Regions from separate parts of the Virgibacillus byunsanensis genome, predicted to be linked through region 4. Evidence: riboswitches for the same ligand, from Rfam matches in the RefSeq annotation. Region 4 holds a riboswitch; each other region holds the start of a gene.
What was found. Region 4 has a riboswitch for S-adenosylmethionine ahead of ACFQ3N_RS16260 (methionine ABC transporter ATP-binding protein). Riboswitches for the same ligand answer to the same signal wherever they lie in the genome.
Positions count from the first base shown of each region.

Region 1: linked by a shared signal. The riboswitch ahead of ACFQ3N_RS14540 (5-methyltetrahydropteroyltriglutamate--homocysteine S-methyltransferase) and the one ahead of ACFQ3N_RS16260 (methionine ABC transporter ATP-binding protein) in region 4 are both predicted to bind S-adenosylmethionine.
Region 2: linked by a shared signal. The riboswitch ahead of ssuE (NADPH-dependent FMN reductase) and the one ahead of ACFQ3N_RS16260 (methionine ABC transporter ATP-binding protein) in region 4 are both predicted to bind S-adenosylmethionine.
Region 3: linked by a shared signal. The riboswitch ahead of ACFQ3N_RS05310 (homocysteine S-methyltransferase family protein) and the one ahead of ACFQ3N_RS16260 (methionine ABC transporter ATP-binding protein) in region 4 are both predicted to bind S-adenosylmethionine.

Region 1 covers NZ_JBHTKJ010000041.1:3,206-7,549, forward strand. The annotation lists gene ACFQ3N_RS14535 (S8 family peptidase) at 1-976, opposite strand, end outside; SAM riboswitch class I at 1,497-1,604, shown strand; gene ACFQ3N_RS14540 (5-methyltetrahydropteroyltriglutamate--homocysteine S-methyltransferase) at 1,684-2,835, shown strand; gene ACFQ3N_RS14545 (ATP-grasp domain-containing protein) at 2,931-3,884, opposite strand; gene ACFQ3N_RS14550 (LLM class flavin-dependent oxidoreductase) at 3,904-4,344, opposite strand, start outside.
Region 2 covers NZ_JBHTKJ010000044.1:10,151-14,494, reverse strand. The annotation lists gene ACFQ3N_RS15040 (hypothetical protein) at 1-158, opposite strand, end outside; gene ACFQ3N_RS15035 (SurA N-terminal domain-containing protein) at 316-1,101, shown strand; gene ACFQ3N_RS15030 (YpzI family protein) at 1,175-1,315, opposite strand; gene ACFQ3N_RS15025 (DUF3231 family protein) at 1,420-1,716, shown strand; gene ACFQ3N_RS15020 (DUF3231 family protein) at 1,676-1,849, shown strand; SAM riboswitch class I at 2,008-2,114, shown strand; gene ssuE (NADPH-dependent FMN reductase) at 2,234-2,779, shown strand; gene ACFQ3N_RS15010 (LLM class flavin-dependent oxidoreductase) at 2,807-4,192, shown strand.
Region 3 covers NZ_JBHTKJ010000012.1:17,996-22,339, reverse strand. The annotation lists gene ACFQ3N_RS05320 (lipoate--protein ligase family protein) at 1-181, shown strand, start outside; gene lipA (lipoyl synthase) at 201-1,145, shown strand; SAM riboswitch class I at 1,216-1,317, shown strand; gene ACFQ3N_RS05310 (homocysteine S-methyltransferase family protein) at 1,504-2,553, shown strand; cyclic di-GMP riboswitch class I at 3,560-3,642, shown strand; gene ACFQ3N_RS05305 (hypothetical protein) at 3,705-4,217, shown strand; gene ACFQ3N_RS05300 (DUF5667 domain-containing protein) at 4,236-4,344, shown strand, end outside.
Region 4 covers NZ_JBHTKJ010000051.1:60,456-64,799, forward strand. The annotation lists gene ACFQ3N_RS16250 (MetQ/NlpA family ABC transporter substrate-binding protein) at 1-57, opposite strand, end outside; gene ACFQ3N_RS16255 (methionine ABC transporter permease) at 71-721, opposite strand; gene ACFQ3N_RS16260 (methionine ABC transporter ATP-binding protein) at 711-1,742, opposite strand; SAM riboswitch class I at 1,914-2,017, opposite strand; SAM riboswitch class I at 2,099-2,202, opposite strand; gene ACFQ3N_RS16265 (ammonium transporter) at 2,296-3,669, opposite strand; gene ACFQ3N_RS16270 (P-II family nitrogen regulator) at 3,692-4,033, opposite strand.

The DNA of each region.
Region 1 (4,344 bases), on a different contig from region 4:
CAACATCGACCCATACACCGTAATTAGAAAAACTCGCTAATTGATTATTACTATCTACTGCACCAACGGCAATAGTATTTTCATAGGATGCAGGTTCAAAAGTTGTAGAGACACCATCATTTCCAGCTGCTGCCACAACTACTGTTCCTTTATTCCAAGCATAGTTCACCGCATCCTCTAACGTCTGGGTATCACAATCACAACCAAGTGATAGATTAATAACTTCAGCACCATAATCCGCAGCATATATAATTCCGTCTGCAACATCGTCCAATGTGCCACTGCCTCTTGCATCTAGAACACGAACTGCCAAAATTTGTGTATCTGGTGCCATGCCAGCGATCCCAATTCCATTATTCGTCTCAGCTGCAGCAGTCCCTGCAACATGGGTTCCGTGACCATTTCGATCCATTGGGTTCGTGTTATTTTGAACGAAATTATACCCTTGAATTGTCTTATTCCGTAAATCTTCGTGTTTATAATCAACGCCAGTATCTAAAATTGCAATTTCTTGACTACTACTGCCTCGAGCTATATCCCATGCAACATCTGTATTTGTTGTAAACAGTCCATATTGATAATCTGTGTTAGCATAAGTGTCATTTGGTGACCATGTAGCATACAGCTTATAATTTGGTTCTGCGTACTTCACGTTAGGATTTTTATTTAATGCTTTAACAACCGCATCTACATTCCCAACTTTAAGTACTTTAAAAGGAGATTCAACGACATCTTCATCTGCCATAATTTTAGCATTTAACCCTTTTATTGCTTTATCCTGTTTCCTTTTCGTTATACCTTCCTTAAACTTTACAACAACCTCATCTTTAACATGGGCACCTTTTGCATCCACAGCACTAACAAATACTTCACCCTCTGACATGGCGTCACCTCTATCCATTGCTGCTTCTCCTATCATTGGGGAAACTGCTAATAGAAATGCCAAAGTCAACCCACTCCATAATGCTTTCATCATACTATTCCTCCTTTTTTGGCAGATAGGAAATTATAAAACTTTCCTATCTGCATAAGTGCAACTAAGCCTTTCGCCATAAAGGCTTGGCGATAAGCCAAGTTTTCTAAAATATAATGTATATATTCTTATTAAAAAGAGTAGAATCCTGCTAATTCATATTGGGAAAAGGTGTCAAAAATTACCGTGATTACTGTAAACTTTTGCACTACACTTTCATCCATAATGAAATACATAATTAATAAAGTAAGTAATAGGGCTATCACAAGCATCAAGGAAGAAAAATGATAAATCACATACATACATATTTAAGACGGAAAATGAAAATTCCGACAATATGGTCCCTATTTAGATAGAGAAAATAAAAATTTAAGTAATAATGCCTACTAAAGACACGGTTATTACTTGCCCAAATTTTCTAAACTCCTGAATTGCCCAACTCTACGATTTACCTCTTGCAATTTTCAGCTAATTCATATAGAGTAATAGAAAATAATTATTTTAACAAAATTAAATATTTTATTTCTTATCCAGAGAGACGGAGGGACTGGCCCGTAGATGTCTCAGCAACCAACCATTTAGGTCCGGTGCTAATTCCAGTAGGTGGATCATTACACCTAGGAGATGAGAAGAAAGTCGTCTATTACGAACCTTCTTCTTTCTGAGGAAGGTTCGTTTTTTTATCAAAAAAATTAGAAAGAGGGATTCAAATGACACAAATCAAACAATCGAATGCAAAAACGGATCAAAAAGCTCCATTTCAAGCTGACCATGTAGGTAGTTTTTTAAGACCTGAACGGATTAAACAGGCACGTTTACGTAAAGCAAACGGGGACATTACCGCTAATGACCTTTGGGAAATTGAAAATGAGGAAATTGCTAAACTAGTAAAAAAACAAAAAGAAGTAGGTTTACAGTCCGTCACAGATGGTGAGTTAAGGCGTGCCTGGTTCCATCTGGACTTCATTCAAGAACTTGTTGGGGTTAAGTTTATCGAATTAGACACTGGTCTTACATTTAACGGAGAAAAAACAAAAGCTCATTCGGTTAAAGTAGTCGGAAAACTTGATTTTGATAATCACCCTGTAGTCGAGGAGTATAAATATTTACACAGTGTCGCAGGATCACATACGGCTAAAATGACGATTCCAAGTCCAAGCATGCTTTACTTCAGGGAAATTGGAGAAGAAGAAAAGGAATTTTATCCTAGTAAGGAAGCGTTATTCAGTGATATAGCAGAAGTTTATAAAAAAACTATAAAGGCCCTATACGACGCAGGTTGTCGCTACTTACAATTAGATGATACGACTTGGTCATTATTCCTTGAGCAGGAATCCAGAAGTGATTTGGTTCTTTCTGGTGGGATTTTGAAAGCCAGAGGTGACGATCCTAAGGAAATCAGTGAACTGTTTGCTAAAACCATTAATGAAGCTATTGTCGATAAGCCAGAGGATATGACAATTACGATGCATATTTGCAGAGGGAATTATAAATCTACGTATGCAGGAAGCGGTAGTTATGATGCAGTTTCCAAAATTATCTTTGGTGACTTAAATGTAGATGGGCTTTTCCTTGAGTTTGATGATGAACGCTCAGGAGGATTTGAACCGCTACATCATGTAAATAGACCTGACTTAAAGATTGTGCTCGGATTAATCACATCAAAGTTCGGTGAGTTGGAAGATCCTGAGCAGATAAAATCACGGATTGAAGAAGCTGCTAAATATGTTCCGTTAGAGCAATTATGCTTGAGTCCTCAATGTGGATTTGCTTCCACAGAAGAAGGAAATATTCTAACCGAAGACGAGCAATGGGCTAAAATCCGTCACGTGGTTGAGATAGCCGAATCCGTTTGGAAATAATTATATTAATAGAAAGACATATCCAAGTGATATGTCTTTTTTGCACCAAAAATAAGAGAGACGATTGTAACGTCTCTCTTGCCTTTGTTTTCCCATTATAGATGGGCTTTATCTTTCATTTTTCTAAGCTGTTTACCTAAATAGTTTGCAACTTCCAACATTCCAAACTTTCCACTCTCTGCTTCTGCATCGCTATTATAGTTCGTATTGGTATTTATATCATAGGTAAAAATATCCCCATATTCATCTTGAATAAATTCGATTCCAGCAACTTGTATATCGTTTGCGGCTAGCATCTTTTCGTATTTTTCAAGAACTGGATGATCAAAGCCTTCTCTTATCTGAAACTTCGATTGACCTTGTGGCTCCTCACCTGCAGGACAATATAAATCATCTATAATACAAGCATCTGCTGGACATAGTTCAAAACCTTCTGAAGTATCGACACGGACAGCATAAACGAACTTACCACCTACGAATTCACAACGAGTAATATACGATTCAGGTGATTCAATGTATTCTTGAATTAGTGTTATTCCATCTACTGGCTCCTCAAAATCATCACTCTCTACATACTGCTTTAAAGCTTCTACTGATTGGAAAAGTTGAACGCCAAGCCCTTTACCCGCACGATTATGCTTGGTAATAAATTTCTTCCCTTCAAAGGATTTTGCGGCTTTTAGTAGTTCGTTTTTTCCAACTGCAGCAATCGTATTCGGTGTTTTAATACCATATTTTTCGAGCTCCAAATATTGCAATACCTTGCTTACTTCAAGCCTAAGCGCACAACTTCCATTAACGACAACTCTACCATGTTGTTCTAACCAGGACAGTACAGCACTTGTCAGTTCTGGTGAAAAACGGTTTCCACGAGTATGGGATGAAGCACTCATTCTATTATAGAATATACCCTCTGGCGGTACAGTTGTTAAATCAACTGTACCACTATCTAATAGCCAATCTTCATATGGAAGTTCTAACTCTTCTAATCTTTTTAGTAAATGCTCTGTCCATTCATTATTTTCATGAATTATATATATTTTACTCATACTTAACCACCCCTCTTTACTAAATGTTTGTTACACTTTCTCGTAATTCTTCGACCAGTGGCATCACCTGTTTGGAAAACCGCTCTAATTCCTCTAGCTGGGGTGAACTTTGTAACAATAGTAGATCTACCCCTACTGCTTCAAATGCCAATATTTGTTTGGCTATTTGCTCTGGTGTTCCAACCAAATTTGGTCGCAAGCCACGATTTGATACAGAGTAGTCTTGTAGTTTAATCTGTTGCTCAAGCTCTGACTTTGATGTGAAATCATCAAAACCTGAATAACCACTTGCATCTTTCACTGTCGTAATTCGGTCTAACTCTTCTAATGCTTCTTTTTCAGTATCCCGACAAATAACATATGCTGCCAAACCAAATGATTGTAATGGGTTCTGGCCAGTAGCATCTCTGCGCTCTTTTATATCATTGATTTTGGTTTCAATTTCTTGAACCGTACCTCC
Region 2 (4,344 bases), on a different contig from region 4:
TCTTTTATCATTCGGTAATGAACTAGTTGGAGCGTATCACTATCAAGTGTTTCATAGAAGCCTTTGATATCGGCTGTTTCCTCTAATTTTTTATTAGGCCCCTTTTGCTCTCGTAATGTTACATAAAGTTTATGTGCATCTCCTCGAAAAGAAAACATACGATCCCCCTAATACTTGCAATATCCGTTTATAGTGTTTACTTCATCATTAGATCCATACATTTGTGGCAGAAATGTGTAACCGGTGGAAAATGGATGTACAACCAATCATGATATGTTACAATAGCCACTAGTTAAATTTGAAAGGAGACTAACCTTGAGTAAAAAATGGCTTTTAAGTTTATCCCTCACCTTACTTGTATTCGTATTAGCTGCATGCGGAGATGAGGATGAATCTGCTGAAGATAACAATGATGATTCCAAAACGCAGGAGGAAGAACCTGCTGGAGATAGTGAGGCAGCACCAGAAATGCCTAAGCCTGATTTAGAAGGAGTACCTGAAGTTGTTGCGGAAGTAAATGGTGAAGAAATACCGAAAGAAGAATTTGAATCAACTTACCAAATGCAATTTCAACAAGCTGCCATGCAATCACAAATGACTGGACAAGAGGTTAACCAGGAAGAATTAAAAGGACGGATTGTAGACAGCATGATTGGACAGAGACTTCTTATTCAGGAAGCAGAAAATAGTGATTTGAAAGCTTCCCAAGAAGAAATAGACCAAACATTAAGCGAATTAGCACAACAAAATCAGATTGAATCAACAGATGCGTTCATCACCGCTTTGGAAGAACAAGGTATGTCTGAAAAAGAAGTTATGTCCCAGATCGAAACGCAAGTAAAAATAGATCAGCTTATTGCTAATGAGGCTGGAGACATTGAGCCATCTGAAGAAGAGCTACAAGAACTTTACGATCAGTACGCTCAACAGCAAGAACAAATGAATAAGCAAAGTGAAGATGGCGAGAAAAAAGAAGTACCATCTTTTAAAGAAATGAAACCAGACCTAGTAGCACAAGTTGAAAGACAAAAAGAATCCGAAGCTGCTCAAGCGCTTATTAAAAAACTGCGTGAAGATGCAGATGTAACCAAACATTTATAATAAAATAAAGCTAAAAAAAGGTTGCGTTCAACATGAACGCAGCCTTTTTATATATACTTATTGGGTTTCCTTTTTACTTTTGACCATCATTCAACTTTCTGGCTTCTTCCGGGCTGGACATTTTTGCTGATCCTTTATAGCGAAGACCTACATCGCGGTCTGATTCCACACGTCCACTTTCTCTTAACTTCTTTTCTTGACGATCTTTTCCCATTTTAACCACCTCCTTATTTAACATGAGTCTTTTAGTAAGATTTATACACCTTTAAAGAGAGTTCCATTCCATAGCTTAATCCCTTCGCTAATAGTTAATCATGATTGATAGGGAAATCATTACTTATTGGGTTCAGTCAAGTAAGTCAACATAAGCAATTAATTGATTACTTTCTAAGTGGCGTTAAACTATCTGATTCAATCATGGCTCAGATCAGTGATAAACTAACTGAAGGATTCATCCCTACCCCGGTGTCATGGGATCATGGCGTTTTAGACTCAACTAGAAAAACCTTTTCAGAGAAATTAATGCTGGCATTAATTACTGGAATAGCAACATCAGCCATTGGAAATTACGGAGTTGCAATGGGGTTTTCTCCCAAGAAGAGATATAGCTGCTAAGTATGCAGAGTTTATTAAGGATACTGGCCAATTTTCAGAAGACGGTGCCAATATACTTATTAAGAATGGCTGGATGGAAAAGCCTCCACAAGCTGATGACAAGTTAAAACTGGCTAAAAAGAAGCATCCATAATGTGCTCTCTATAATCAGTTTTGACCAAGCCAAATAGTGTAAACACTTTTTCAAAAGCAATTACTTAAAATTCTTTTATTTTTTAGGAAATTGGTAAACTTTTAAAAATAGGTTGACTTTTCTAATTATTAGGATTATCATAAGTATCAAATTTAATATTCTTATCAAGAGAAGCTGAGGGATCTGGCCCGTTGAAGCTTCAGCAACCTCTGACGTGTTCAGAAAGGTGCTAACTCCAGCAAGACATTTTCTTGGGAGATAAGAGCGGATATTTATTAGAGTTACCCTCTTTTCTCGTTTTCGAGAATAGGGGGTTTTTTATTTTATGTGAAAAGGGTTTTTAAAAGTTGGCCGTATCCAATTAGATTAGAAAGGGTGATCATGATGAGTGAAATAGTTATATTATCCGGAAGTCCTTCCAAAAGTTCTAGATCAGACTTAGTCTTAAAATATCTTGGCTCCATTCTAAAAAATGAGGATTTTACAGTAACACATGTATCCATTAGAAATATTCCTAAAGACGCATTATTTTATGGTGAGTTTGAAGACCCTGCCGTTAAGGACATCGCTTCCCTTATTCATGAAGCTAAAGGGGTAATTGTTGGTTCACCAGTTTATAAAGCTGCTTATTCTGGAGTGTTAAAAGCATTACTGGATATACTCCCTCCTGATGTTTTGCAGGGTACACCAGTGCTACCTTTAATGACAGGTGGAAGCCAATCTCATTTACTGGCGATCGAGTACACGCTTAAACCTTTATTAGCTACACTAAAAGGTCAAAACCTCAAAGGGGTCTATTTACTTGATGATCAAATAGATAAAACCCAACTGAATAACCCCATTATTCACCTTGAAACTCTGGAACGGCTAAGAAAACAACTTGATTACTTTATCGAGACCGTAAATAGACAGAAGGATCGTGTTTTATAACGTACTTCTTGGAGAGGGGATACTATTATGACAAGGAAAAGAATTTATTTAAATGCTTTTGATATGAACTGTTCTGGACATCAATCACCAGGATTATGGACACATCCAGAAGATCAATCCCACCGCTATAAGGATAGCGACTATTGGATAGAGCTTGCACAAATCTTAGAAAAAGGCCAATTTGACGCTGTATTTCTTGCAGATGTATTAGGAACATACGATGTTTACCAAGGATCTCGAGATGCAGCTATCCGTCAAGGTGCACAATCTCCTGTTAACGATCCATTACTTGTTGTTCCATTAATGTCAGCAGTAACCAAGCATTTGGGGTTTGGGGTTACTGCTTCTGTAACCCATGAACATCCATACACGTTTGCTCGCCGTATTTCTACCTTAGACCATTTGACAAACGGCCGTATTGGCTGGAATATCGTAACTTCTTATCTAAAAAGTGCTGCTGTTAATGTGGGATTAGAAAACCAAATTAAACATGATGAACGCTATGACATTGCCGGGGAGTATTTAGAAGTTTGCTATAAGTTATGGGAGGGCAGCTGGGAAGATGATGCTGTTCAACTAGATAAACAGAATGGTATTTATACAGATCCTAGTAAAGTCCATGATATTAATCACGAAGGAAAATATTATAAAGTACCTGGCGCCCATTTAAGTGAGCCTTCTCCACAAAGAACTCCAGTACTTTATCAAGCAGGAGCTTCTAAAAAAGGGCGTGCTTTTGCTGGTAAGAATGCCGAATGTATATTTATCGGGGCACCAACCATAAATGCTGCGAAACAATCGGTTACAAAATTACGTGCAGAGGCGAAAGAAACAGGAAGATCTCCAGAGGAAGTCAAAATCCTTACCATGATCACGCCAGTAGTCGGTAAAACGGAACAAGAAGCGATTGAAAAATATAATGAATTGAAAAAACACATTAGCTATGAAGGAGCATTAGCATTGTTTGGTGGTTGGACCGGAGTTGATTTATCCAGTTACGCCCCATACGAAAAACTTCGTTATGTAGAAAACGATGCCATCCAGTCCACGTTAGAAAACTTCACAAAAATTGACCCGGATATAGAATGGACAGTGGATAAGATTAAAGAGTCTGTCGGAATTGGTGGCATGGGTACAAAAATGGTCGGTAGTCCTAAACAAATCGCCGACGAGATGGAACGTTGGGTAGATGAAGCTGGGGTTGATGGCTTTAACATAGCCTACGCAATTACCCCCGGTACATTTAAAGATTTTGCTGAATTAGTTGTTCCTATTTTACAAGAAAGAGGTCTGGTTAGAAGAGAATATGATGGGGAAACATTACGAGATAATTTGTTTGGAGAAGGTAGTCAATTACCCGATCATCATGCCGGTAAAAGCTATTCATTTAAAAGGAAAACAGTCGCAACTTGATTAGTTACAACTTTAAGTAGGTAGAAACGGGACCGTACTTCTTTTACGATCCCGTCTACATTACTTTAAGTTTCGAAACCTCCAATGAAAATTATGATTGCGGTAATACATATAACAATCAAAATTTCCTCAAACAAAATCAACCACCCATT
Region 3 (4,344 bases), on a different contig from region 4:
TAACAGAGTGTCAAAACAGCCGTATACCTTTGATGATGTAAAAACCGCTTTCAAAAAAGGATTTGAAAGAGGATTGAATATTGAATTGGAACCGTTCAGACTCTCAGAGGAACAAATGTCAGAAGTAACTGATTTAGCAGAAACCAAGTACAGAAACGCAAAATGGAACTATTCTCGATAATTAAAGGAGTTTTGTGCAGATGGCTAAAAATTATGAGCACGTAAGGAAACCCGAATGGTTGAAAGTAAAACTTAATACAAATAAGTCCTACAACCGTTTGAAAAAATTAATGCGAGAAAAAAACTTAAACACAGTTTGTGAAGAAGCAAAATGTCCAAACATTCATGAATGTTGGAGTGAACGTAAAACAGCAACATTTATGATTCTTGGGGATACATGTACACGTGGCTGTCGCTTTTGCGCTGTTAAAACCGGACTACCAAACGAACTTGACTGGGGCGAGCCAGAACGTGTAGCGGAATCCGTAGAAATTATGGAATTGAAGCACGCCGTGGTGACTGCTGTGGCACGGGATGATTTAAAAGATGGGGGAGCTGGAGTATTTGCTGAAACAGTAAGGGCTATCCGTCGGAAAATGCCAGGTACAACAGTAGAAATCCTTCCTTCTGATATGAAAGGCGATTACGAAAGTCTGCATACACTAATGGACAGCGGACCGGATATTTTTAACCACAATGTGGAAACCGTCCGTCGCCTGACAAAAAAAGTACGTGCAATCGCCATGTATGATCGTTCACTACAATTACTCGAGCGTGTCAAAGAAATAGCACCAAATACGCCAACAAAATCAAGTATCATGGTTGGTCTTGGAGAGACAAAAGAAGAAATTATTGAAACAATGGATGATTTAAGGGCTCATCATGTTGACATTATGTCGATTGGTCAGTATCTGCAGCCAACAAAAAAACATCTGAATGTCGAACGTTATTATCACCCGGATGAATTTGCTGAACTAAAAGAAATTGCCTTATCTAAAGGCTTCACACATTGTGAATCAGGCCCGATGGTCCGCTCTTCATACCATGCTGATGAACAGGTAAATGCCACTTCCGCCCAGCGCCGGATCAAATATATGAAAGGATATGAATCCCAGGGTGATAAATTAGGGAGTTTTGATTTTTAATTCACCGCAGTTGACTGAAAATGTAGATAGGTGTATATTATGGTTTAAGTTAAAATTTAATATCAATACTTTCTTATCCAGAGAGGTGGAGGGACTGGCCCCATGAAACCTCGGCAGCAGGCTTTTTAAGTACTGTGCTAATTCCAGCAAGCGTATGCTTGGGAGATAAGAAGAGTGGACATTGCTTAGTTACCCCTCTTCTTTTCCAATGAAGAGGGGTTTTTGATTTTACACAAAACTAATATTTGATAATGGCTATCAGGAAACTGGTAAACTCTTCTTTATACAAGCAGTGGTTTTACATTTTGAAAGATAATTTCAAGCAAGGTACAAAGAATTTAAGAGGGAGGAAAATTGTATGAAACGCAGTTTGGAAGAAAGACTAAAAGACGGAACAGTTATTGCAGGAGAAGGTTATTTATTTGAATTAGAACGCAGGGGGTATTTGCAAGCAGGTACTTTTGTACCAGAGGTAGCATTGGATAATCCCGAAGCACTTAAACAAACGTATCGTGATTACATGAATGCAGGATCAGATGTGGTACTGGCTTTTACATACAATGCCCACAGAGAAAAAATGCGTATCATTGGTAAGGAGGAATTGTTAGAACCGTTGAACAGAAACGCGATACGATTAGCAAAAGAAGTCGCGAAGGAACATCCCATTGAAGAGGCATTGGTAGCAGGCAATATATCCAACACGAATATTTTTGATCCGGAAGATTCTGAATCAAAAGAGAAAGTTAGAAATATGTTTTCTGAAATGGTGGGATGGTGCAAGGAAGAAGGCGTCGATTATATTAATGGCGAAACGTTTTATTACCATGAAGAAGCAGTAATAGCATTGGAAGAAATTCAAAATCAAGGATTGCCAGCTGTAATCACTTTAGGTTTAATGGGAGAAAATGTTTTAAGAGATGGGCACACGGTAGAGGAATCGTGTAAAATACTTTCCGAAAAAGGCGCGTTGGTTGTGGGAATGAATTGTTTTCGCGGTCCCGATACGATGCAGCCATACCTTGCTGAGATACGCAACCATGTGGATGGTTATGTAGGTGGGTTGCCTGTTCCATATCGCACAACAGAAGAGAGTCCAACATTTTTTAACTTGCCTGATGGCGGATGCAGTTGTCATTTGCCTCTAGAAACCACTTTTCCGACTTCTTTAGACCCGCTTTATCATAATCGTTATGAGTTAGCTGAGTGGGCAAAGGAAGCCAAAGACATTGGAATAAACTATATTGGATTGTGTTGTGGGGCATCGCCAGCGATGCTACGGGCGGTTGCAGAAGCTACGGGCATTAAAACGATAAACTCCAAATATTCTCCTGACATGGAAAAACACTTTTTGTTTGGAAAAGACAAAACACTGAAAGAACATAACGTGAACTATCGGTTAAAAGCATGATCAACAAGTACAATAGTAATAACAGAATGCTGGGGTGTTCACACTGGGATTCTGTTAATTAGGTCATTGAATAAAGACAAATAAATTGTATAGGTACTTATCCAATTTTTACTACTTATGGTTAACCAGATTTTGAATTTAAGCCAAGTGATGGAACAGTATCTTTATCTGAAAATAGGGAAACCTATCCACACGCCTTCAGCTCATTTCCCGAAGACTTAGAAGGGAAAATTTTGTACTGGTTTGACCAAATAGATGTTATTGGTTTTTATAAGGATCGTTGGAAGAAGGATATAAAGGTATATAGATAGTTTTAAGGAGATTCATAAATTCCAGGTGTCTGTCACCACCCGGGTTTTGAGAATTCGGATAATGGTACGAAAGATGAACATTATGAAGAAGAAAAAATGACAGAAGAGGATATAAGAAATGAGCTATTAAATAATAACTTTGGAAATAATAAATAATAGAAATGAGGGCGAAACGAATTATTATTCGTATTAGGTGTAAGCTTAATAACCATCAATTTATATGTTAAGTTGGTGGTTATTTTTGTTGGTATATTATTGTTTTGGTTAAAGAACTATTATAGAGTGATTTGAGCCTCAAAAAGGAGTTTAATGGTAATGACTGTATGGTCAGTAGCCTCTTCTATAATATTCCATCACTTAGTCTCTATTTTCTATTTTACACCATTGTGAGACATCACTTTATATAAATAAAGCTATATTGAGTGTGCATTTGTGTCGTTACTTTATTGCTGCATAACTTAAAAGTTTTCGGCAATCGTTCTAAGAATAGCAATAATACCGGGTTAATCAGTATCTTAACTTAATTCCATAAATACTAATGACTACTTTTTCCCCAGGTAGGAAAGGTTAAAACAAAGTATAGCCCGTTATTACTACTATCCAAATTTAAAATTGTGTACTTTTGAGATCGCAATTAAAATAATTTTGCATTCCCCCCCCCAAATTTTAAACAAGCTTACGTATAGATAAGTGAATAGAGAGAAAGGCAAAATCATTGAAAAATGATGACGCAAAGCTAAAGGGGCTAAGGATTTTTCTATGTCAGCCAGCTACCGTCGAACCAATGCTATAAACCTCTCTCTTAATAAAAGTCATAAGAAAGTGGATGGAGGTGATAGATTGATAAATAGGACACGCATAATTCTATTATTTTTTGTTGTTTCATTCTTATTAGTAGCTTGCCAAAATGATGGAAATGAAGGCACAGAGCCAAATGATAAAATTAACAACGAGCAAAAGCAAGAAGTACAGAATTACTTATATGAAAGCAAAACAGTTAAGGTTATCCAAACGCCAGGTTGGCAACTCCAAGACAACTCCAGTAAAGACAAAGACAATATTATGTTTCAAAATGAGAATGTGAAAGCCATTTTGACGTCTGTTTCGCATGAAAAGTCATTAGATGAGATCAAAAGTGAATTGAAAGCATCTTTTGGAAATAGCGATGCAATTGAGGAGGATGAGCAATATCTTTCCTTAAAATCGAATCGAAAAGAAAGCATTCGAACTGATATTTATTTAAATAGTGGAGAAGAACAAACTGGAATTTTAATTTTTATGACCCCCCATGAAGGGTATGAAATAAACCAAGAACTGATAAAGGAATTTAAACAAAGTGTACAATTCTTTTAAGAAAAAGGTGGAATAACAATGAAAACGATTATATCTAGTGTTACACTTAGTCTACTTTTATTATTTGCAGGAAACGTTTATGCAGCTGAGGATGAATCAGTTGTTGATCCGAATTCAGACCTCTATG
Region 4 (4,344 bases):
AGCGCTAATTAATGTTAAAGTAGTGATAAATAATACTAATAATCCAATTTTTTTCATGTTGAATTCTCTCCTATCGTCTTCTTATTTTTTTTGATAAATTATTTCCAGTAGATTGCAAGCCTTGAACCATTATCACAAGGATACCTACTGTTAGGAACATGACAGTCGTATCAAATTGCTGATATCCAAACGTAATAGCCAAGTCACCCAGTCCTCCTCCACCAATAGCTCCAGCCATTGCAGAGGCACCAACTAATCCTATGGTCGCAATAGTTATTCCTAACAATAAAGAACTTAGTGCTTCTGGAATAAGGAACCGCACAACAATTTGCTTCGGCGTTGCCCCCATAGCCTGTGCTGCTTCCATTACACCAGGATCTACTTCTAGTAAAGAGTTTTCAATTAGTCTTGCTATATAAGGACCAGCAAACAGAACCATTGGTACGATTGCGGCTGCAGTTCCAATTGATGTACCTACAATAAGCCGTGTAAACGGAATAACAGCAACCATTAAGATAATAAACGGAATGGATCGAAATATATTTACAATGGCGTTAAGTACATTAAAAAGGATCCTATTTTCCCATAAATGCCCCTTTCTTGTAACTACAAGCAATATTCCTAAAGGTAATCCGATAATGACTGCAAATAACAACGAGAAACATACCATCGCAATGGTTTCCCACAACGCTTCAATAATTTGATCCCAATCAACTAACATCTTCTAACACTTCCCTTACGGTTACATTTTGTTGATGAATATGCATAACTACACGATCTATCTCTTTAAGGTCACCATTAAATTGAACTACTAAATTCCCAAATGGCGTACCTTGTAGCTCTGTTATACTTCCAAATAGGACATTTACTTCGACCTCAAAGCGCTTAGCTATTTGGGAAAGTAATGGTGCTCCTGTAGATTCACCAACAAACACTATCCTGTAAATTCTGTTTTTTTCCACCTGCGTATGAATTAGTTTATAAACTGAATCAGGTATCTGATCTTGCATTACTGTACTCACAAAGTTATGCGCAATTTCCGTTTTCGGATGAGAAAACACATCAAAAACGGAACCAGATTCAATCACTTTCCCGCGATCAAGTACTGCCACTTTATCGCATATCTCGCGGATAACTCCCATTTCATGGGTGATTATTAAAATAGTAATATTGTACTCTTGGTTAATTTTTTTCAAAAGCTTTAAAATCGAACTTGTTGTCTGCGGATCAAGTGCTGATGTTGCTTCATCACATAAAAGAATGGAAGGCTTTGTTGCCAATGCACGTGCGATTCCCACCCGCTGCTTTTGTCCACCTGACAATTGATCAGGATAATTATCTGCCTTATCCTCTAGACCAACAAATTCAAGCAAGTCATGAACTCTCTTCTTCACTTGTTCTTTAGGGGTATTCGTTAATAATAATGGCATAGCTACATTCGTATAAACCGTTTTTGAATTTAACAAATTAAAATGCTGAAATATCATACCAATATTCCGTTTTGCTTCCCGTAATTCTTTTGGGGAAAGCCCCAACAAATCTTGATCATTCACTGTTAACTCACCCGAAGTTGGTCGTTCAAGTAAGTTTGTACAGCGAATTAACGAGCTTTTACCAGCGCCACTAAATCCGATAACACCATATATTTCACCTTTTTCAATATGTAGGTTAATACCATCTAATGCTTTTACTTCTTGATCACCGGTTTTGTAAAACTTCGTAATGTTATTAAATGTAATCACGTGAACACTCCCTATTTCTTATTTAGAAAACTTGGCTTATCGCCAAGCCTTAATGGCGAAAGCTTTAGTTGCACTTATGTAGATAAGAAAGTTTTATACTTTCCTATCTACTAAAAAATTAAAAATGCCCCTTCTTAGATAAGAAGAGACATAAATATCAAGTGAAGTCTCTTCTTATCTTTCAAACAAATGTTTGCTGGAATTGGCACGGTACTTATACAAAGTCCGCTGCCGAGGTTTCGTAGGGCCAGTCCCTCTACCTCTCTAGATAAGAAGTTTTATAAAATTTTTATATACGCTAAAAAATCCCTCCTTATAAACTATAAGAAGAGATTTGCATATAAAATCGCTCTCTCTTCTTATTTTTCAAGCTAAGCTTGTTGGATGTAGCACAGTACTTTATAAAAGTCCGCTGCCGAGGTTTCAAAGGGCCAAATCCCTCCACCTCTCTAAATAAGAAGTAAACAAGTATTAAATTTAATATGATAATTACAATACTACCCTTAAGGTTATTTGTCAATTGTTTTTTGCAACATTACTAATCAAAAAAATTTTACGAAGAAACTTTTTCCTTACTGCTGGTTAAATTATTTAAACGATCTGCTAGTGCTAATCTAGTTCCGGCTTCTGTTGAGGTCTCATTTGTCAAAACAATTTCTTTTAGTTCATAGGCATTCGATCCATGTTCTGCAAAGTCCAGACCTGCAATTTCTTCTTCTTCCGATACACGGATAGGAGAAAAGCGTGAAATAACATACGTGAAAGCTCCGAGCGTAACCATGGTCCATGCTACAACTGCTAGAACACCTATTAGCTGGATACCTAGCTGTGAAAGTCCTTGACCGTAGAATAGTCCAGTTGAAGTGGAAAACAATCCTATTGCCAACGTTCCCCAAATACCACAAATTCCGTGTACTGTGATAGCGCCTACTGGATCATCAATTCTTAATTTAGTATCAAGGAAACGGATCCCTTCCACAAGTAATATACCAGACACTAATCCTACTAGAATAGATCCACCTAAAGATATTTCTGCACAACCTGCTGTAATACCAACTAGTCCTGCTAATACCCCGTTAAGAGATAATGATGCATCAACTCTTTTAAATCTTAATTTGGTATATAGAGCAGATGATACCAATGCTGCTGATGTAGATAGTAGTGTTGTACCTATTACCATAGGTACAAGGCTAGGATCAGCTGCTAGTGTACTGCCACCATTGAAACCGAACCAGCCTAACCAAAGTATGAACACACCTAGTGCACCAATTGGCACATTGTGGCCGGGAATGACATTAACTTTTTTACCAGTATATTTTCCAATACGTGGCCCTAAAAATAATACAACTGTTAATGCAGCTGCAGCACCAGTCAAATGAACAACAGTGGAACCAGCAAAGTCACTGAATCCCAAACTGCTCAACCAACCATCTCCTTGCCATATCCAGTGTCCAACTACTGGATAGATTACGGCAGTCATTGCGACTACAATTAATACATAGCTTCCAAGTTTTATTCTCTCTGCAACTGCACCAGATATAATTGTAGCACAAGTTGCAACAAACATCGCCTGGAATACAAAGAAGCTAATATCTTCTACTCCACTAAGAAAAAATCCATCTGCTCCAATTAAGGATCCCGCTGAAGTTCCAAACATGATCCCATATCCTACTAGAAAAAATAATAGAGCAGCAGAACTGATCGTAATAAAGTTTTTCATTAAAATATTAAGAGCGTTTTTCGCTCTTGTAAATCCTGACTCAACCATAGCAAATCCTGCATGCATAAAAAATACTAGAAAGGCTGCAATCATAACCCATACCAGATCAACCGATAGTTGAACAGATTCTGTTGTTGGTGCAGCAGCATATACAGGTGAAGCAATTAATAGGAAAAGCAATAATAAAAATGCGCTTTTTTTGAACATCCATTTTCCTCCTTAACAGAATTTAAATAACTGCACTTTCTCCTCGTTCGCCAGTACGAATGCGAACAACCTCTTCTACAGGAGAGATAAATATCTTTCCATCGCCAACATTTCCCGTGCTACAACTATCGATAATTAATTGGACGATTTCATCCTTTTTTTCTTCTTCTATAACCATTTCGACTTTGATTTTAGAATGTAATTGAATTTGGAATTTGGTCCCTCGAAAAACTCCTGTCTGTCCTTTTTGTTTTCCAGTACCCGCCGCTTCCGTTACAGTTAAACCTCCAATTCCAATGGAGGAAAGCTTATCCCGTAGTGTTTGAAACTTTTCTGGACGAATAATAGCTTCAACTTTTTTCATCATTCAATCCCCCTTTCGATATGTTAAGTTATGTAACATATAATGTTATGTTTTATATCATACCTGTTTATCATTTAAAAATCAAGCTAATATTTAGAATATTTAAACGAAAGCGTTTACACTATTTTATTTATTTAACATGCGATCCCAAACGTGGTAAACACTGGAGTCGAGTCTATACAAATTAAATTTTTAGGGGTATGCCGATGATGGGCCAAGAGCCCGCTTTTAGTCGGCCTTCCTAATGCTGAATCGCACTAACAGCACGGGCGCTGGAGTTGGACGAGGCTTCCACAGTCAATAAATTATCC